4 regions of the Streptomyces sp. B1I3 genome follow, and region 4 is predicted to be linked to each of the others. Evidence: riboswitches for the same ligand, from Rfam matches in the RefSeq annotation. Region 4 holds a riboswitch; each other region holds the start of a gene.

What was found. A riboswitch is a leader RNA that binds a small molecule or an ion and turns the genes downstream of it on or off. The one in region 4 is predicted to bind cyclic di-AMP.
Positions count from the first base shown of each region.
Region 1: linked by a shared signal. The riboswitch ahead of QFZ58_RS09785 (M23 family metallopeptidase) and the one ahead of QFZ58_RS17205 (M23 family metallopeptidase) in region 4 are both predicted to bind cyclic di-AMP.
Region 2: linked by a shared signal. The riboswitch ahead of QFZ58_RS22295 (transglycosylase family protein) and the one ahead of QFZ58_RS17205 (M23 family metallopeptidase) in region 4 are both predicted to bind cyclic di-AMP.
Region 3: linked by a shared signal. The riboswitch ahead of QFZ58_RS05730 (LysM peptidoglycan-binding domain-containing M23 family metallopeptidase) and the one ahead of QFZ58_RS17205 (M23 family metallopeptidase) in region 4 are both predicted to bind cyclic di-AMP.

Region 1 covers NZ_JAUSYD010000001.1:2,146,830-2,151,797, forward strand. The annotation lists gene QFZ58_RS09770 (bifunctional GNAT family N-acetyltransferase/acetate--CoA ligase family protein) at 1-487, opposite strand, end outside; gene QFZ58_RS09775 (HPr family phosphocarrier protein) at 652-933, shown strand; gene QFZ58_RS09780 (GntR family transcriptional regulator) at 1,124-1,828, opposite strand; gene QFZ58_RS09785 (M23 family metallopeptidase) at 2,109-2,891, opposite strand; cyclic di-AMP (ydaO/yuaA leader) riboswitch at 2,905-3,072, opposite strand; gene QFZ58_RS09790 (pitrilysin family protein) at 3,275-4,657, opposite strand; gene QFZ58_RS09795 (pitrilysin family protein) at 4,684-4,968, opposite strand, start outside.
Region 2 covers NZ_JAUSYD010000001.1:4,849,179-4,854,146, forward strand. The annotation lists gene QFZ58_RS22280 (nucleoside triphosphate pyrophosphohydrolase) at 1-165, shown strand, start outside; gene QFZ58_RS22285 (cytochrome P450) at 162-1,553, shown strand; gene QFZ58_RS22290 (transglycosylase family protein) at 1,659-2,699, shown strand; cyclic di-AMP (ydaO/yuaA leader) riboswitch at 2,990-3,158, shown strand; gene QFZ58_RS22295 (transglycosylase family protein) at 3,159-3,857, shown strand; gene eno (phosphopyruvate hydratase) at 4,257-4,968, shown strand, end outside.
Region 3 covers NZ_JAUSYD010000001.1:1,201,843-1,206,810, reverse strand. The annotation lists gene QFZ58_RS05750 (aspartate aminotransferase family protein) at 1-182, shown strand, start outside; gene QFZ58_RS05745 (helix-turn-helix domain-containing protein) at 302-916, shown strand; gene QFZ58_RS05740 (DUF6126 family protein) at 976-1,149, shown strand; gene QFZ58_RS05735 (tyrosine-protein phosphatase) at 1,175-1,990, opposite strand; cyclic di-AMP (ydaO/yuaA leader) riboswitch at 2,421-2,573, shown strand; gene QFZ58_RS05730 (LysM peptidoglycan-binding domain-containing M23 family metallopeptidase) at 2,578-3,519, shown strand; gene QFZ58_RS05725 (SGNH/GDSL hydrolase family protein) at 3,710-4,537, shown strand; partial or broken gene QFZ58_RS05720 (STM4011 family radical SAM protein) at 4,581-4,968, opposite strand, start outside.
Region 4 covers NZ_JAUSYD010000001.1:3,762,048-3,767,015, forward strand. The annotation lists gene trmB (tRNA (guanosine(46)-N7)-methyltransferase TrmB) at 1-257, shown strand, start outside; gene QFZ58_RS17200 (PrsW family intramembrane metalloprotease) at 373-1,842, shown strand; gene QFZ58_RS17205 (M23 family metallopeptidase) at 1,960-3,000, opposite strand; cyclic di-AMP (ydaO/yuaA leader) riboswitch at 3,012-3,164, opposite strand; gene QFZ58_RS17210 (PP2C family protein-serine/threonine phosphatase) at 3,399-4,556, opposite strand; gene QFZ58_RS17215 (MerR family transcriptional regulator) at 4,690-4,968, opposite strand, start outside.

The DNA of each region.
Region 1 (4,968 bases), 1.6 Mb from region 4:
TGATCATCTTGTTGTTGGCGGGAAGGACCTCGGCGGCGAAGCGGCGGATGCCCCGCTCCCGGGCGACGGCCGCGATGTGTTCGAGGAGCGCGGAGGCCACGCCCCTGCCCTGGTGGGCGTCCTGGACGAGGAAGGCGACCTCGGCCTCGTCGGCGGGGGCGGAGGCGGGTCTGCCCTGGGCGTTGATCCGGTCGTAGCGGACGGTGGCGATGAACTCGCCGCCGATCGTGACGGCCAGGCCGACCCGGTCGACGTAGTCGTGATGGGTGAAGCGGTGCACGTCCTTGGCGGAGAGACGCGGATACGGGGCGAAGAAGCGGTAGTACTTCGACTCGGCGGAGACCTGTTCGTAGAAACTGACCAGCCGCTCGGCATCGTCCGTGGTGATGGGCCTGATGCGTGCCGTGCCACCGTCACGGAGCACCACGTCCGCTTCCCAGTGGTCGGGGTACGCGTGATGCGGACTCTGCTCCGGGATCGGCTCCATGGGCAAAGCCTACGGCTCGGCGCACCGGTCGCGGCGGGTTCATGGCAGGGCCACGCTGAGGGTGCCGGCCGGCGGTGGGCGGGCGGGGCCCGGGACCGGGGACAGCAGTGTGTGCCGCATGAGAGACTGGTCTAGACAACCATTGATACGTGAAGGGCAGAACCATGGCTGAGCGCCGCGTCAACGTCGGATGGGCCGAGGGCCTGCACGCCCGCCCCGCTTCCATCTTCGTCCGTGCCGCCACGGCCTCCGGCGTCCCCGTGACGATCGCCAAGGCCGACGGCAACCCGGTCAACGCCGCTTCCATGCTCGCGGTGCTCGGCCTGGGCGCCCAGGGCGGCGAGGAGATCGTGCTCGCGTCCGAGGCCGACGACGCCGAGGCCGCCCTGGACCGTCTGGCGAAGCTGGTCGCCGAGGGTCTCGAGGAGCTCCCCGAGACCGTCTGATCCGGCTGGTTCCCACCGGAACGCTACAGCGCCAGAGCCGCGGCATCCCTTTCCGGGAGCCGCGGCTTTCCTGTTCCCGAGTTCCCCCGTGCACACGCACCAGAAAGTCCGGGGCGGCCACGGAATAGCGTTTCCGGACAGCCGAAAGAAAGCTCTCCAGGAATTACCTTCTTTGTATACGGCGCCATTGTTAATGGCGGACGCCCGCGATGTTTACGGCATGTTGCGAAGTGCTCACCCGGGATCCGCCCGTCCCGCGACCCGTCCGGCCCGTGCGACGCAGCCGGTGCGCGGCGGTGGCACGCTCGGCGTGCTGGGCCGCGAGCGCCCTGGCCCGTTCCGCATCGCCGCGGGCCACGGCGTCCACGATGGCGCCGTGCTCGGCCCAGGAGTCGGCGGGGCGGACCGGCTGCTCGACCGCGTACATCCAGGCGATCTTGTGCCGGAGCTGGGTGAGGAGCGCGATCAGGGCGGGGCTGCCGGAGGCCTGCGCCAGCGTCTCGTGGAACCATCCGCCCAGTGAGCGCAGGTCCTCTCCCTCGCCCCGCCGTACCCGCTCCTGCCCGAGCCTGACCAGCCCGCGCAGCACCTTGAGGTGCGCCTCGGTACGGCGCTGCGCGGCTCGGGCGGCACCCAGCGGCTCCAGGAGCATCCGGATCTCCAGCAGGTCGGCGGCCTCCTGCTCCGTGGGCTCGGCCACACAGGCCCCCGCATGCCGGCGGGTGACCACGAACCCCTCGGACTCCAGGGTGCGCAGTGCCTCGCGCACCGGGACGCGGGAGACGCCGTAGCGCCGCGCGAGCACCTCTTCGGTCAGGCGGCTGCCGCGCTCGAAGACACCGGAGACGATGTCGTCACGGATTGCCGTGCATACCGAATGCGCGGGAATGTGCATGTCCGAACCTCCGCCTTAATCCCCGCGGAACGCGGCCGATCGACGCCTGTTCTGCGACTCTATTGCAATCCACCGCAATTTCCGACGGCGAGGTGGAATTCATGGATATCTTCTGGCCACGGAAGGCTTCCGCGCGGCTCGGACCGGCACCGCCGCCCGGGCACGCCGAAGGCCCCGGCGGATGCCGGGGCCCGGGCGGAGCGGTGTCGCGCGACACCGGACGGGGTGCCGGAGCCGGACGACCGTCAAGGGTGGTCAGACCGTCAGGGCGTCGAGGCCCTCAGAGCTGGACGCCGTGCGCGCGGAGATAGGCGACGGGGTCCATGTCCGAGCCGTACTCCGGCGTCGTCCGCGCCTCGAAGTGGAGGTGCGGCCCGGTGGAGTTGCCGGTCGAGCCGGAGAGGCCGATCTGCTCGCCCGAGGCGACGCTCTGGCCGACGGCGACGCCGATCGAGGAGAGGTGGCCGTACTGGGTGTACGTGCCGTCCGCCATCCGGAGCACGATGTTGTTGCCGTACGCACCACCCCAGCCCGCCTCGACGACCGTACCGGCGCCGACCGCGACGACGGAGGTGCCGGAAGCGGCGCGGAAGTCCACCCCTGAGTGGGTGCCGGAGGACCAGAGCGCACCACCGGACTGGTAGCCGGTGGTCACGTACGAGCCGGCGACCGGGAGGTGGAAGGCGTTGAGCCTTGCGCGCTCCGCGGCGCGGGCGGCGCGGGCCTTCGCCTCCCGGGCCTCTGCGGCGCGGGCCTCGGCCTTGCGCTTCGCCTCGGCCTTCGCCCTGGCCGCGGCCTCGGCCTTCGCCGTGACGTCGGCCTGGTGCTGCTGGGCCTCGGCCTGTGCGGCGATCTGGGCGGCGAGGGTGGTGTCGATGGCGGCGGCCTGGGTCAGCCCGCTGTTGCTGACGGAGAGGGCTTGGGAGTCCGCGGCGAGGGCCGGGGACGCCGTGGCGCCGATGACGCCGGTGGTGGCCAGGGCCGCGATGCCGACGGCCCGGGCGCCGTGGCGCGAGAGGCGGCTCGGGGCACGGTGCTTCCCGGTGGCTCGGGTGAACGCCATGGAGGGGCTGATCCTTTCCTTCCTTCTCGCCTACCGGGTTAGCTGACGGGTTCGGAGCAGGAAGGTCTCCTACGGACCCCCGCGCCTCTCGCGAGACGCGGACATCCGATTCACCCCAGGGACTGCGTGGGTCCCCGGCTCCCCAGGCTCGCGCCTGACGGGGACTCGGCGATGACTGTCCGGCGCCGCGGACGCGGCTCATGTTCGGCGGACAGCCGAGCCGACGCTAGGGCGGGCCCTTCACGTTCACCAAATGAACGGGGCCATTTGTCACACATCCCACAGGCTATAGACCCCTCTTTGCCCGTAAGTCGGACAAAAGGGAGGGCCCGGCGAGAGGTTGCTCACCGGGCCCTCGTCCTTCCGCCGCAGCGGCTGCCGTGTCAGCCGCTGACGACCGACACCTCACCGATGCCCAGCGCCCTGACGGGCTCCGAGATCTGCGCGGCGTCCCCGACGAGGACGGTGACCAGACGGTCCACCGGGAACGCGTTGACCACCGCGGCGGTCGCCTCGACCGTGCCGGTCTCGGCCAGGCGCGCGTACAGCCGGGCCTGGTAGTCGTCCGGCAGATGCTGCTCCACCTGGTCGGCCAGGGTGCCCGCGACGGAGGCCGCCGTCTCGTACTTCAGCGGGGCGACCCCCACGAGGTTCTGCACCGCGGTCTCGCGCTCGGCGTCGGTGAGCCCCTCGGCCGCCAGGGTCCGCAGGACCGTCCACAGGTCCTCCAGCGCGGGGCCGGTGGACTCCGTGTCCACGGAACCGCTGATGGCGAGCATCGCGGCCCCGGTCGCCCCGGAGGAGGAGCCGGGCGCCGTCGAGCGCAGCACCTGCCCGAAGGCCCGGACCCCGTAGGTGTAGCCCTTCTCCTCGCGCAGCACGCGGTCCAGCCGCGAGGTGAGGGTGCCGCCCAGGCAGTACGTGCCGAGGACCTGGGCCGGCCACACGCTGTCGTGCCGGTCGGCGCCGATCCGGCCGATCAGCAGTTGCGTCTGCACGGCGCCGGGCCGGTCCACGATGACGACGCGGCCGGTGTCGTCCGCCGTGATCGGCGGCACCGGGCGGGCCTGGCCGGCGTTGCCGGACCAGTCGCCGATCGTGTCGGCCAGGAGGGCGTCCAGGTCCACGCCGGTGAGGTCACCGACGACGACGGCCGTCGCCGTGGACGGCCGGACGTGGGCGTCGTAGAAGGCGCGTACGGCGGCGGCGTCGATCCGGCGCACCGTCTCCTCGGTGCCCTGGCGCGGACGCGACATCCGCGCCGTGGCGGGGAAGAGCTCCTTGGAGAGCTGCTTGGCGGCGCGCCGGGCCGGATTGGCCTGCTCGTGCGGGATCTCGTCCAGCCGGTTGCCCACCAGGCGCTCGATCTCGCTCTCGGTGAAGGCCGGTGCGCGCAGCGCTTCGGCGACCAGCCCCAGCGCCTTGGCCAGCCGGGAGACCGGCACCTCCAGAGAGACACGGATGCCGGGGTGGTCGGCGTGCGCGTCGAGTGTGGCGCCGCAGCGCTCCAGCTCGGCGGCGAACTCCTCCGCGGAACGCTTGTCCGTGCCCTCGGACAGGGCTCGCGCCATGATCGTGGCGACGCCGTCCAGGCCCTCGGGCTCGGCGTCCAGCGGCGCGTCCAGGAAGATCTCCACGGCGACGACCTGCTGGCCGGGGCGGTGGCAGCGCAGCACCGTCAGCCCGTTGGGCAGGGCGCCGCGCTCGGGCGCGGGGAAGGCCCAGGGCCTGGCCTCGCCGGCGGTCGGCTGCGGGTGGTACTCCATCGCTACTCCAGTCACGGCGGCGTCGGTCACTTGTCGGCCCCTTCGTGCGCGTCGGCGGCGTCCGTCGAGGCTGCCTCTGCCGTCTCGTCGGCCTCGTCGGCCGGTTCGACCGGCTCATAGACCAGGACCGCCCGGTTGTCGGGCCGCAGGTGGGCCCGGGCGGCGTCCCGGACCTCCTCCGCGCTCACGTCGAGCACGCGCCCCACCGCGGTCAGGGCGAGCTGCGGGTCACCGAACAGAACGGCGTAGCGGCACAGTTCGTCGGCGCGGCCCGCGACCGTCCCGAGCCGGTCGAGCCATTCGCGCTCCAA
Region 2 (4,968 bases), 1.1 Mb from region 4:
CCCGAGGGCGACGGCATCGGCTACCGGCTCCTCGCCCTCGCGGTGCGGGCAGAACAGGACGGCAGCGACCCGGAGGCCGCGCTGCGGGCCGCCGCGCGTACCTACCGGGACGCGATCCGGGCGGCGGAGGGCCACGGGGCGGCTGCGGATACCGTCGAGGGGTGAACGACAGCCCCGCCGACAGTCCCGCCGACACCCCCGCCGGCCCTCCGGCCGACACCCCCACCGGCCCTCCGGCCGACACCCCCACCGGCCCTCCCACCGAGTGCCCCGCCCGCCACCCGGCGCCCGCCGACGCCCCCGAACTCTTCACCTGGGAGTTCGCGACCGACCCGTACCCCGCCTACGCCTGGCTCCGCGAGCACAGCCCCGTGCACCGCACCACCCTGCCCAGCGGGGTCGAGGCCTGGCTGGTCACCCGGTACGCGGACGCCAAGCAGGCCCTCGCCGACGCCCGGCTCTCCAAGAACCCGGCACACCACGCCGGGTCGGCGCAGGCCAAGGGGAAGACGGGCATCCCGGGGGAGCGCAAGGCGGAGCTGATGACACATCTGCTCAACATCGACCCGCCGGACCACACGCGGCTGCGCCGGCTCGTCTCCAAGGCGTTCACGCCGCGCCGGGTCGCCGAGTTCGCGCCCCGCGTGCAGGAGCTGACGGACAGGCTCATCGACTCCTTCATCGAGGAGGGCAAGGCGGACCTCATCCACGACTTCGCCTTCCCGCTCCCCATCTACGCGATCTGCGACCTGCTGGGAGTCCCCCCGGAGGACCAGGACGACTTCCGGGACTGGGCGGGCATGATGATCCGCCACGGCGGCGGCCCACGCGGCGGGGTGGCCAGGTCGGTCAAGAAGATGCGCGGGTACCTCGCCGAACTCATCCACCGTAAAAGGGAGAATCCCGGCGACGACCTGATCTCGGGGCTGATCCGGGCGAGCGACCACGGTGAGCACCTCACCGAGAACGAGGCCGCGGCCATGGCCTTCATCCTTCTCTTCGCCGGTTTCGAGACGACCGTCAACCTGATCGGGAACGGCACGTACGCCCTGCTGCGCAACCCGGAACAGCGCGGACGGTTGCAGCGCTCGCTCGCCGAGGGGGAGGACGGCCTGCTGGCCACGGGCATCGAGGAACTGCTGCGATACGACGGTCCGGTGGAGCTCGCCACCTGGCGCTATGCCACCGAGCCCGTGACGCTGGGAGGCCAGGACATCGCGGTGGGGGACCCTGTCCTCGTGGTGCTGGCCGCCGCGGACCGGGACCCGGAGCGTTTCCAGGATGCGGACACCCTGGACCTCGCACGGAGTGACAATCAGCACCTCGGATACGGCCACGGCATCCACTACTGCCTGGGGGCGCCGCTGGCCCGTCTGGAGGGACGGACGGCGCTGGCCACGCTGCTGAGGCGCCTTCCTGACCTGCGACTGGCTGCGGAAGCCGACGAGGTGAGGTGGCGTGGCGGGCTCATCATGCGGGGACTGCGCACTCTCCCCGTTGAGTTCGATCCCGGACAAAGGGGCGCCGCAAGTGACACGCCGTCAACTCCGTGACCTTCACGTGATCTCCGCTGCATCGACTTGTGACACACGTTCGAGTGCGGCTAGGTTCACCGTTCGACTCACCCGTCACATGTCAGTCACACGGAAGGCAATCCCATGGGCTCCGCGAACGGCAGACACCGTCGCCCTCGTCAGGCACCCGCCATCGTCGTCGCCGCAGGCGTGACGGGATCGGCCATCGCCATCCCGCTGCTCGGCGCGGCCGGCGCGAACGCCGCCGAGGCGTCGACCTGGGACCGGGTCGCCGAGTGCGAGAGCGGTGGCATGTGGAGCGCCGACCTCGGCAACGGCTACTACGGCGGCCTGCAGTTCTCGCAGGACACCTGGTCGGCCTACGGCGGTTCGGCGTACGCCGCGCGGGCCGACCTCGCCAGCCGCTCGCAGCAGATCGCGGTCGCCGAGAAGGTCCTGGACGCCAAGGGGCCGCAGGCCTGGGCCAGCTGTGCGGTGATCTCCGGCCTGGCGATGGACGATTCGCTGCCGGGCGTCGACCCGGGCGGCGACCCGAGCGCCGAGCCGTCGGACTCTGCGAGCCCCTCGGACACGTCCTCGCCCGAAGCGTCGGCCGGGGCGGACGAGGCGGACGCGAAGGACGGCGCCGCCGCGGGCGGTAAGAGCGGCACGAGTGACAAGGGCGGGAAGGGCGACAAGGCCGCCGACGCCGGCACACCCACCGGAACCGGCACTCCGGAGTCCTCGTCACCCTCCACCACCCCCTCGCCCGAGGCCTCCGGAGCGGCGCGGGGCGAGGACGCGACGGGTGGCAAGCACCGCGGCATCCCGGCCCCCGAGGCGAGTGCGGAGGCGGACGCGGAGAGCGCCCGCGAGTCCGGCCGGCACGCCTCGCGCGGTGGCGCCGAGGCGCGCAAGGGCGCGGAGGCGGGCACGGACGGCACGTACACCGTCCGCGAGGGCGACAACCTGTGGGCGATCGCCGACACCCAGGAGCTGCCCGGCGGCTGGCCCGCGCTCTACGAGGCCAACAAGACCGAGCTGGGCTCCGACCCCGACCTGATCCTTCCGGGCCAGAGCCTCGACCTGGGTCTCCAGGGAGGGGCGGCCTCCGCCTCGACGGGCGCGGAGAACGGTGCGGAGACCGGTGCGGAGACCGGCGTGGAAGCGCCTGCCGGCAGCTGATCAAAAGTGTGAAAACACCCCGAAAGCGAGGGTAGTTCAGAGGCCTATGTCCACTTATGCGTAAGTGAGACATGGGTCTCTTTGCTTCAACTGGCGGGCTGCGCCCGTCCGGTCCGCCCGCATCCGCTCCGACCTGCGGAAACGGCCGACCTCCCCAGGGCGGTAAGGGCTGATTAGCCGTTATGTCCATCTTTGAATGTCGGGGTTGCCTGTGTTTACGGTCGTAACCGCTCGCACCGCGGGCACCTTCGACCGTCACGCCGAATCCTGCCGTCGGACGAAGGGGACCGACGCGTAAAGCGCCGTAGGCAGGAGCGGGGGACCCAGGTAAGTGCCGTGCCCGGCCGTCGAGAGACGGCGAGGACCGGCTAGGGGTGAAGTCGCCTGCGACAGCGGGCGACCGGGCGACTCACAGCCCGAACCCGACAGCTCACCTCGTAGGCGTCGGTGAGGAGAACCATGCTGCTTTCCAGCAAGGGCAAGCACCGCCGCCCGTCCAAGGCCGTCCGTGTCGCCACCCTGGCCGGTGTGGCCGGTGCCGCCGTCGCCGTCCCGCTGATGGGTGCGACGGGCGCCTCCGCCGCGTCCGTCTCCACGTGGGACGCCGTCGCGCAGTGCGAGTCCGGTGGCAACTGGTCCATCAACACCGGCAACGGTTACTACGGCGGACTGCAGTTCTCGGCGTCCAGCTGGGCCGCCGCCGGCGGTACGCAGTACGCCGCCCGTGCCGACCTGGCCACCAAGGGCCAGCAGATAGCCACCGCCGAGAAGCTTCTCGCCCTGCAGGGCCCGGGTGCCTGGGCCTGCGCCGGTGCCGGTGGCCTGACGAACGACGGTGTGGACCCGGGCGTCGACACCGGCTCCGCCAAGAACGGCGACACGGCCCCGCAGGCCGCGCCGGAGCGCAAGGCCGAGCAGCCCACCACGCGCAGCGAGACGCGCACGGCTCCCAAGGCGGAGAAGACCGTCACCACCCCGACCGGCGACAAGGTCAAGAAGGGTGACGGCGAATACAAGGTGAAGGCGGGCGACACCCTCAGCAAGATCGCCAAGGCGAAGGACGTCAAGGGCGGCTGGCACAAGCTGTTCACGCTCAACGACGACATCGTCGAGAACGCCGACCTGATCTTCCCGGGTCAGCAGCTCCACCTGAAGTAGTCCCGGGGTCTTCCTCCCTCCCAGGACGAAGGGTGTCCGGCGGCACCCGAAACGCTACCCGGCCCGGCGCGCCCACACCCCCCGTGTGCGCCGGGCCGGGGGTGTGTTCACGGAGCCTCAGGGGATCAGCCGACGGGGTACGGAGGCGGTGTGCGCGAGGGTGCGTGAGGGGGCGCAGGGGGTGTCGGCCGAGAGGCCGAGTTGCAGGTGAGTGTTCAACCTTTGTAGTTACTGACCAGTAGATTTCTGGAGCTTTGCCCGGAATGCAGGCTGTTGGGTCCTTTTTCGTCCCAGGGGACGGGCGGTCGGCCGACGGAGCGGGCCGGGCCGGTTAGGCTCGTATCGCAAGGCCACAGTGACCCTGCACAACCAGTGTCATATCCCAGAAGGAGATGCCTCGTGCCGTCCATCGACGTCGTCGTAGCCAGGGAAATCCTCGACTCCCGGGGCAACCCCACGGTCGAGGTCGAGGTTGGCCTCGACGACGGCAGCACGGGCCGTGCTGCCGTTCCGTCCGGCGCCTCCACCGGCGCGTTCGAGGCCATCGAGCTTCGCGACGGCGACCCCAACCGTTACCACGGCAAGGGCGTCGAGAAGGCCGTCCTCGCCGTGATCGAGCAGATCGGCCCGGAGCTCGTCGGTTACGACGCCACCGAGCAGCGCCTCATCGACCAGGCGATGTTCGACCTGGACGCCACCGAGAACAAGGGCTCGCTCGGCGCCAACGCCATCCTCGGCGTCTCGCTCGCCGTCGCGCACGCCGCGTCCGAGGCCTCGGACCTCCCGCTGTTCCGTTACCTCGGCGGCCCGAACGCGCACCTGCTGCCCGTCCCGATGATGAACATCCTGAACGGCGGTTCGCACGCCGACTCCAACGTGGACATCCAGGAGTTCATGATCGCGCCGATCGGCGCCGAATCCTTCTCCGAGGCCCTGCGCTGGGGCGCGGAGATCTACCACACGCTGAAGAAGGTCCTGAAGACCAAGGGCCTGTCCACCGGTCTCGGTGACGAGGGCGGCTTCGCGCCGAACCTCGAGTCCAACCGCGCCGCCCTCGACCTCATCCTCGAGGCCGTCAAGGAGGCCGGTTACGTCCCCGGCCGCGACATCG
Region 3 (4,968 bases), 2.6 Mb from region 4:
CGCAGGTCTCCGGCGATCATCTGGAGGTGATCAAACTGATCCCTCCGCTGGTCATCGGGGAGCCCGAGGTGGACCGCTTCGTGACCGCCTTCACGGCCGTGATGGACGACGCGCACAACGGCGGCGGACTGATGTGGGACTTCGGCAGGACACTGGTGAAACAGGCCGTCGGCAACCGCTGAGGACCGCTTCCCACGGATCTTCGCCGGACCCCGCGCCCCTTGGACGCCACACCGCTCCCGCGCTTTGCCTCGCAGGCAAGAAATTTGCCTCAGAGGAAAGGTGCTGGCCCAATGGAGGCATGAATCCTGCTGACACAGGAGTGGCCGACGAACTGCCCGGCATCGCGCCACGCCTGCGCGACCTGCGCCGCAACCGGGGTCTCACCCTGGAGGGCGCCGCCCGGCGTGCCGGGCTCTCCCCGGCCCACCTCTCCCGCCTGGAGACCGGCAACCGGCAGCCTTCGCTGCCCATGCTGCTCGGCCTCGCCAGAATCTACGGTACGACGGTCTCCGAGCTCCTCGGCGAGATGCCGCCCGAACGTGACGCGATCGTCCGGGGCGGTCCACTCGGGGGCGCGGGCGCCGAGGCCGACGGCTGGCTGTACCGGCAGGCGGGCGGTTCGGGTCGCGCCATGCAGGCACTGCGGGTCCGCGTCCCGTACGGCGCCCAGGGCGACCTCGTCCGCGTCCACCCGGGCGAGGAGTGGCTGTACGTCCTCGACGGCAGGCTGAGGGTCGTGCTCGGGGAGACCGTGCACGACCTCGACCCCGGCGACAGCGCGCACTTCGACTCGCTCACTCCGCACCGGATCGCCGCGCTCGACCGTGCGGGCGTCCAGTTGCTCTTCGTCCACACGCTGCTGCAGAGCCCCGCCGCGGAGCTGTGCCTGGGCAGCGGAACCCATCGCTTCTGACCCCTGCCGGGCACCGCCCACTCGCTCTCCCGGCCAGGCGGCCGAGAGGAAGGACTGTCATGTCTGATTCAGAGGACTACGACCCGCTCACCCCACGCCGGCCGAAGGGCCAGGACACCCAGGAGCGCAAGATGCCCCGGGGTGTCATCATCCGGCTCTTCGCCTACCTGGTGGCCGGGCACGTCGTCGCGGCCTTCCTCTTCCTGCTGTTCACCGTGGCGGGAAAGGGCTGACGGCGGGCGGGGTCGGACGTGGACGCTACGCGTCCTCGACGAGACGCTCGCGCAGCTTCTCCCGCGTCTCCGGGGAGAGCTTCAGGCCGTCCAGGAGGTAGCGGTCCGTGCTGCCCCAGGTCTCCTCGATGGTGGCGAAGGCGGCGGCGAGGTATTCAGGGCGCGCGCCGAAGAGCGGGTTCAGGAGCTCCATCACCTCGTCCGACATCCCCGCCGACGACGTGTCGCTCCGCCTGATCCTGTAGCGGCGGTGCGCGTCGTTGGACTTGAGGTAGTCGGCCTCGATGGCTTCCTTCTCGACGCCGACGGCCAGCAGCGAGACCGCGATCGAGAGTCCGGCCCGGTCCTTGCCCGCGGCGCAGTGCATGAGCGCCGGGACGCTGTCCTCGGCCAGCGCGTGCAGCACGCGGCTGTGCTCCGCCGTGCGGTCCGTGATGATGGCCCGGTAGGAGGCGATCATCCGTTCCGTCCCCTTGCCGTCGGCGAGGATCGAGCGAAGCTGCTCGATGTTGCCGTCCCTCACCAGGCGCCAGAACTCGGCTCCGTCGGCCGGGTCGGAGAGCGGAATGCTGACATTCCGGATGCCTGGCAGCTCCACGTCATGGCCGTCCAGCTTGTGGTCGGCGGCGTTGCGGAAGTCGAAGACGGTGTGCAGCCCGAGACCGGCGAGGAAGGCGGCGTCCGACTCGGTGGCGTGTGCCAGGTGGCCGCTGCGGTAGAGGCGCCCCTGGCGCACCCTGCGGCCGTCGACGGTCGGGAGCCCTCCCACGTCGCGGAAGTTACGGACACCGGTGAGCTCGATGTCGATGGTCGTCGACGGAACCTCTGGCAGCTGCGTCACAAGGACTCCTGGAGTGTCTGGCGCCGGCGCCGCTCGCCGGCGAAGGGCACGCTCGCGACGATACGACATGGGTGCACCGAGCACTTGTCGTGCCCGCGGCCGACCGGCGTCGTCGCACCCCGGCCTGTCCGGAGTGCGGGTCGAGGTGTCCGTATTGGTGCATTTAGCCGAACATGCCGGTCTTATGGGGGAGATGGGTGGCCACAGGTGAGCGGGATCATATCCGTGACGGTGTGTGGCGGAAGCGCCGATGGGTATTCCCGGCGTCGCGCGGAAAGCCAAGATCCGTAATCCACGCAGTGTGACCGGAATTCGGGACCGGAAATGAAGCGCCCATTCCGGTCCGCGCCCGGTGGCTTGTTCCCCGCGTCCCGACTCGCTTACGGTCACCGTCAATCCGGACGGAACGCCTAATCCTGCCGCCGCCCGGAATCCGCACCCACCCACGTGTGGCAGGAGCGGGGGAACCAGGTAAGCCGCCGACCGGAAGATCCGGACGGCTCGGGGTCAAGTCGCGTCCGCCGCGGCCGGGCATCTCCAGTCCGAACCCGACAGCTCACCTCGCAGGCGCCGGAGAGGAACGCACCATGCCCGCAAAGGGTAAGCACCGCCGTACGAAGACCGGACCGATCTCCCGTGGCGTTCTCGCCGCGGGGACCGGCGGCGCCGTCCTCGCCCTTCCGCTGATCGGCGCCACCGGCGCCCACGCGGCGGAGCAGGCCGCCCCGGCCGCCAAGCCGGCCGCCGCCGCGACGCAGGCCGCACCGGCCGCGTCGGTGGCGAAGAAGCAGAGCGCCCCCACGACCTACTCCGTGGTCTCCGGCGACTACCTGTCGAAGATCGCCGCAGACCAGAAGGTCAAGGGCGGCTGGCAGAAGCTGTACAAGGACAACCGCGAGGTCGTCGGTGACAACCCGAGCCTGATCTTCCCGGGTATGAAGCTGACCCTCGGCGCCAAGGCGTCCGCCCCCGCCACGAAGGCCGCGCCCTCGAAGGCCACCCCCTCGAAGGCCGAGGCCGCCGCCCCGAAGGCCGCCGCCCCCAAGGCCGCAGCTCCGGCCGAGAAGACCACCGAGGTGACCGACACCGCCGCGTCCGCCGGTACGTCCGAGAGCAACAGCTCCGGCTACACCACCCCGGTGGCCGACGCCAACGTCACCACCCAGTACCGCGCCGCCGGTTCCAGCTGGTCCAGCGGCTACCACACCGGCTCCGACTTCCAGGCGGCCTCCGGTACGAGCGTCCGGTCCATCGGCCCGGGCACCGTCGTCTCCGCCGGATGGAGCGGCGCGTACGGCAACGAGATCGTCATCCAGCACAGCGACGGCATGTACTCCCAGTACGCCCACCTGTCCTCGCTCGAGGTCTCGGCCGGCCAGACCGTCACCGGCGGCCAGGAGATCGGCCTGTCCGGCTCCACCGGCAACTCCACTGGCCCGCACCTCCACTTCGAGGTCCGCACCGGCCCGAGCTACGGCTCGGACGTCGACCCGATCGCCTACCTGCGCTCGCACGGCGTCTCCGTCTGACGCAGCCGCGGGACAGGGCGGTCCGGTTCGGCTTCAGCAGAGTGCCCGGGAGAGGGGCGGTGCGCGGCGGTGCACCGCCCCTCTCCTTATTCCGGCTTTACCAAAACCTGACCGGGTGGTTTATCTCACCACCCGTCAACCCCGTATTACGGTCGCGTAGGTCACATTCGAAGGTGCAGGATGTGCCCTTGTGGCAGACGATTCGAGAAACAAACTACGAGGCATCATCGGGTCGTACGCAGCGATTGGTGACAGCTTCACCGAGGGCGTCGGAGACCCCGGCCCCGACGGGAGACTGGTCGGCTGGGCGGACCGGCTCGCGGTCCTCCTCGCGGACCAGCTCCCAATTCCTGATGCAGCGGCCGAGCCGGTGGACGACCCGCACGGGCACTTCCGGTACGCCAATCTCGCCGTACGCGGACGCCTCCTCGACCAGATAGTCGAGGAACAGGTGCCCCGCGCCAAGGAGCTGGCCCCCGACCTGGTCAGCTTCTGCGCGGGTGGCAACGACATCCTCCGGCCGGGCTCCGACCCCGACGACGTGGCCGAACGCTTCGAGCGCGCGGTCGCGGACCTGACGCAGGTGGTCGGCACGGTCATGGTCACCACCGGTTTCGACACACGCGGTATCCCGGTGCTCCGCCACCTGCGCGGCAAGATCGCCACGTACACCGCCCACGTCCGGTCCATCGCCGACCGCTACGACTGCCCGGTCCTCGACCTGTGGTCGCTGCGGTCCGTCCAGGACAGGCGCGCCTGGGACGACGACCGGTTGCACCTCTCGGCCGAGGGGCACACCCGGGTCGCGCTGCGTGCCGCCCAGGTCCTGGGTATCGAAGTGCCGGCCGATCCGGACCAGGTGTGGCCGCCACAGGCGCAGCGCGGGACGTTCGAGGTGCGTCGTGACGACATCCACTGGGCGCGTGAGTACCTCGTCCCGTGGATCGGACGGCGCCTTCGCGGCGAGTCGTCCGGGGACCACGTCGAGGCCAAGCGCCCCGACCTGCTGCCGCTCTGAGTGTCCTGGGCGCTTCGAGCGTTCCGCGCCGGGTGAGGCCTGCCTACGGAGTGATGACGGGGAGGACGTGCCGGGGCGGGACCGGCGGGACGAGCCCGTCCGGAACGGCTGTCCGCGTCGGACCGGCCGGTGTCCGGGACGGACGGACGGGTGCCCGTGACAGCCCGGCCGGTATCCGCTCCAGCACGCCGCCCGCGAAGACGTCGTACAACGGCAGCGTCTCCAGGTGGACATAGCCGATGTGGCAGTCGCACACCTCGAGCGGGCAGCCCCCGCGGGCCGAGGGCGCGACGGTAGCTGCCGTCGTAAAGGTTGCCCAGTTCGGCACGGACGAAGTGGCAGCGGCGCACCGTGCCGTCGCCGTCCACGGAGACGACCGACTCGCCCGTCCGGCAGGGCAGTCCGGCCGATGCGTGCGGAAACCTGCTGTA
Region 4 (4,968 bases):
GGCGGCTGATCCAGCCGGAGTTCCTCGACCTGGTGGCGCAGCGGCTCAAGCCGGGCGCGGTGATCCACTGTGCGACGGACTGGGAGCCCTACGCGGAGCAGATGCTCGAGGTCCTGACGGCGCACCCCCGGTTCGAGAACACCCGGGCGGACGGTGGTTACGCACCGCGGCCCGCCTTCCGGCCCCTGACCCGTTTCGAGGGGCAGGGCCTGGACAAGGGACACGTCGTGCACGACGTCCTGTTCCGCCGCCTCTGAGACCGCCGCAGGGGTCTCGTCCGGATTCGTCGAGGACGTCGCCGATCAGCCATCGACGGGCGCCCGGCCCGCTGCACCATGGCCGGGTGTCAGTCCCTCTCGTTAGGGTCATCGGGTGTCCGAAGGGTCCGCGCAGCACCAGCAGCCGGCCGTCCCCGTTCTCGAGGAGCAGCGGCTCGACGAGTTCCTGGGCGCCGTACCCGAGCGAGGCCAGTGGCGTTACCGGCCCCGCCGCGTCGGCATGGTCTGGCGCAGCAAGGCGTTCCGGGCCGGGGCGGTGGTCACCGTGCTCGCGCTCTGCGGTCTGGTGATCCTGGCCCTGGTGCGCGAACAGACCGGCACCGAGGGCTTCCTGGTGGGTCTGGGCCTGGCCGTGCTGCCCGTTCCGCTGCTCATGTCGGCGTTCCGCTGGCTGGACCGGGTGGAGCCGGGGCCCTGGCGCAATCTGCTCTTCGCCTTCGCCTGGGGCGCGTTCGCGGCAGCGCTCGTCGCGATCACCGCCAACACCTTCGCGACCCGCTGGATAGCGGCGGCCACCGCCGACCCGGCGAGCGCAGACACCCTGGGTGCCACGGTCATCGCCCCGGTCGTCGAGGAGAGCGCCAAGGCCGCCGCCGTCCTGCTGATCTTCCTCTTCCGCAGACGGGAGTTCGGCGGTGTCGTCGACGGCATCGTGGTCGCCGGCTTCACCGCGACCGGTTTCGCCTTCACCGAGAACGTCCTCTACCTGGGCAACGCCTTCGGCGAGGACCAGCAGCTGGGGACCACGGGCTTCGCCTCCGTGACGGTCGGGACCTTCTTCGTGCGGGTGGTGATGTCACCGTTCGCGCACCCCCTGTTCACGGTGCTCACCGGTATCGGTTTCGGTGCCGCCGCGCTCGGCGGGAGGCGCCGTCCTGTGCGCCGGATCGTGCTGCCGCTGCTCGGGCTCCTCCTCGCCATGGGCATGCACGCCCTCTGGAACGGCTCGTCGGCCTTCGGCACGTACGGCTTCTACGTGGTGTACGGCGCGTTCATGGTCCCGGCTTTCGGTCTGGTGACCTGGCTGGCCATCTGGTCGCGCCAGCGGGAGCTGCGGACGCTCGCCAGCGAGCTGCCGGTCTACGCGGCGGCAGGCTGGCTCACTCCCGCGGAGCCGCTCGCGCTGGCCTCGATGCGTGCGCGCGGCATGGCCCGCGACATGGCCAGGCACTGGCACAGCCACCCGGACCGTGCCCGGGGCAGGGCAGCGGCCCGCGCGGTCGCGGAGTACGAGCTGTTCGCGACCTCGTTGGCGATGCTGCGCCGAAGGGCCCGCCACGACGGGGCGGGCCAGGACTTCGCCGTACGGGAGCAGGAGCTGCTGCACCACCTGTGGCAGCGCCGGGACGTCGCGGGACCGGCCCTGGCGTACGCGGCCCAGGCCACGGGACGGATACGCACCCACCGCGTGCCCCCGCCCGGCCCGTTCCCCCACCAACTGCCCCACGCCCTGCCGTATCCGCAGCAGCTGCCGGCGCCGCACCGGCACTACGGCGGCCCCAACCCGTACGCGCACCACGGCGGCGGGCAGCAGCCGGACGGACACCGCCCACCGCCCCCGTAGGAGCGCCGCCGGGTACGGCGGGTCCATGGACACACGCGCAGACCGGCGGCCCCGACGCCAGGGGGTTCGTGCGTCAGGGCCGCCGAGGTTCGGTGCGCCGTGCGCCGGCGCGGGAGATCAGATCGACAGGCCCTTGCTGCGCAGCCAGCTCATCGGGTCGATTCCCGAGCCGTCCGCGGTGTGGACCTCGAGGTGGAGGTGCGGGCCGGTCACGTTGCCCGTGGCACCGACGCGTCCGATGGTGTCGCCCGTGTTGACCGTCTGACCGGCCGTGACGTCCATCGAGGACTGGTGGCAGTACCAGACCTCCGTACCGTCCTCCAGTGCGAGGACCGTGCGGTAGCCGTACGCGCCGGACCAGCCGGCCGACTTGACCGTACCGCCGTGTACGGCCTTGACCGGGGTGCCGGTGGGCGCGGCGAAGTCCAGCCCCGTGTGGTAGCCGGAGGACCACATGGAACCGGCCTGGCCGTAGGTCGACGTGATCGTGTACGAGGACGTCGGGATGGCGTAGCTGGCGGCGAGCTTGGCGAGGCGCTCGGCCTCCGCCTTCTTCTTCGCCGCCTCCTCCGCCGCCTTCTTCTCGGCCGCGGCTTCGGCTTCGGCCTTGCTCTGCTGCTTCGCGGCCTGGGCCGCGGCCTCCTCGGCGGCCGCCTTCTCCTCCGCGGCCTTGGCCTCGGCATCCGCTCCGGCCTGCTGCTGCTCGGCCTGCTGGAGGATGCGGGCACGCAGCGCCTCACCGGCGTCGGTGGTGCCCTGTTCGGCCTCGGCGACCGTGATGCCGGCCGTGGTCAGCGGTGCGGACGGGGCGACGGTCTCGTTGTCCGCCTCGGCGTCACCGGACATGAAAGCGCCCATCCCGGGAAGGGATGTGGCATCGGGAAGCTTGTCCGCGATGGAATCGGGAAGAGAGATGGAGACCGGCGGCTTGCTCTGCGCGGTGGCCATGCCCCCCGCGCCGACGGCCGCGATGACGCCGACACCGAGGACGGTGGAGCTACGGGCGAGACCTCGCTGCTTGGCTACGCGGTGCCTGCCGCGTACGGGACGGACGGACTCCTCTGTGGGATTCCATTCCTCCCAGGTCCTCTCCTCGTCACCGAACGCGTCGGTCCTGAAGGGTGACGGGGCCTCGGGGGCAGGCTGATTCGACGCCACGTGGGCGCTCTCCTTTCCTTCCTTCTCGCCTACCGGGTTAGCTGACGGGTTCGGAGCAGGAAGGTCTCCTACGGGTCCCTTCGTCTCTCACGAGACACAAGTGCCCGATTCACCCCATGTAGGTGGTTCCCCGGTTCCCTTGCGGAATTCGGCGCTCGCGCACGGTGCCGCCTCTGGCGACGACTGGGACAACCGCGCTGCGTTATCGAACGTTAATAGACACCCGGGTCCGATTCCAAGCTGTTCCCGGTGATCGTTCACGCCTCCGGCCTGCACTTTCAGGGGTGAATCAGCCACAATCGGACGAGTTGCGCACTCCCCGACACGCCATCACTTTCTGACGGTGTGTCAAATGTTACGCGCAGCGGTGCCGTTCGGTCACGGACAGTCGCAGGCGGTCATCCATCACCTCTCCCCACGATCTTCACCGTGGTCCGCCGCTCCGGCTGGCCGCGGGTGGGCCGCCCGACCGCGAGGAGTGCCATGTCGTCCGTCGACCGGCCCCCGGTGTGCAGGCGCACGTCGTCGGTGAGTGCGGAGAGCAGTTCCTCAGGGCCCGGGAAGATCCGGCCGCGGAGCCGGTCCGCCGGGTCGTAGAAGGCCCCGGCCGGGCTCCTCGCCTCGGAGAGCCCGTCCGTGAAGACCAGGAGCGTCGCCCCGGCCGGCATGGTCCACTCGTCCGAGCGGTCCGGCCACACGTCCAGCCCCATGCCGATCGGCAGGGCGGGCGCGCTGGGCGCCAGCACGTCGAGCGCCCCGTCCGCGTGCAGCAGGATCGGCTCGGGATGACCGCGGTTGACGATCCGCAAGGTGTCCGAACCCGCCGGGATCTCGGCGAGTACGGCGGTGACGAACCCCTCCATGGCGTCGAGGCCGCCTCGCCGGGTCCCCTCCCGCGCCAGCGCGCGCTCCAGCCGCTGGGCCACCCCCTCGAGCGACAACTCCTGCTCGGCCGCCTCCCGGAACGCGCCGATCACCACGGCCACCGCCCCTACGGCGTCCAGCCCCTTGCCCCGCACGTCCCCCACCACCAGCCGCACCCCGTGCGGCGTGTCCGCGATGGCGAACAGGTCCCCGCCGACGAACTCGTCCGCCTGGGCCGCCTCGTACCGTGCCGCCACCAGCAACCCGCCGATGCGCTCGTCCGGCGCCGGGAGCACCGCCCGCATCGCGGTCGCCGCGATGACCCGGGCGGAGGCCAGCTGTTCGTTGCTGCGGCGCACGACGGCGTTGGTGACGAGGGCGAGCCCGGCGACGGTGACCAGGGTGAGCAGGTCGCTGATCGGCACGACCTCGGCGAGCGTGCCGTCGGAGAGCCGGATGGCGAGGACCACGAGGACCGCGGCCGCTCCGGTGCGGATGGTGCTGGCCAGCGAGAAGAACGGAGCGGCGAGCAGGGGCGCCGCCGCGAAGAGCGGAACGGCCGTGACCTCGGCCGGGGTCACGAGGTCGACGAGGATCCCGATCCCGATCATCAGGGTCGGCAGCCCGCGCACGAGCCGCCGGGCACGGGCGGTGCCGACAGCACCCCCGCCCCGATCTTCCCGCTTCCCCACCTGTGTACTCCTGCCCGGTCCGCCCACGGCTGCGGACGGTACCGCGCCCCGCCCAGGCTGGCCGGAGCCGCGCCGTGCGGCGACTCGTCATCGGCCAAAGGGACGAGCACGCCGCAGCGCCGTCCTCCGGAGGTCAGCCGGAGAGCCGGTGCCGCGCGTACGTCGTCAGTGCATCCCTTACGAAGACGGCGGTGCCGTCCCCGTACCGATCGTAGTTCTTCCCGAAGCGCGGATCGGCGACATACATCTCGCCGACGCCGATCACGTACGACCGGGAGACCGTCACGGACACCGACAGCCAGTCGACGTGCCGGCGGGCGATGTCCTGCACCGCCTCGCTGCCCGCGTCCAGCCCCGCGGCCCTGGCCTCCCCGTAATCCCGGGCGATGGCGTCGTGCGCGGCCTGGAAGCC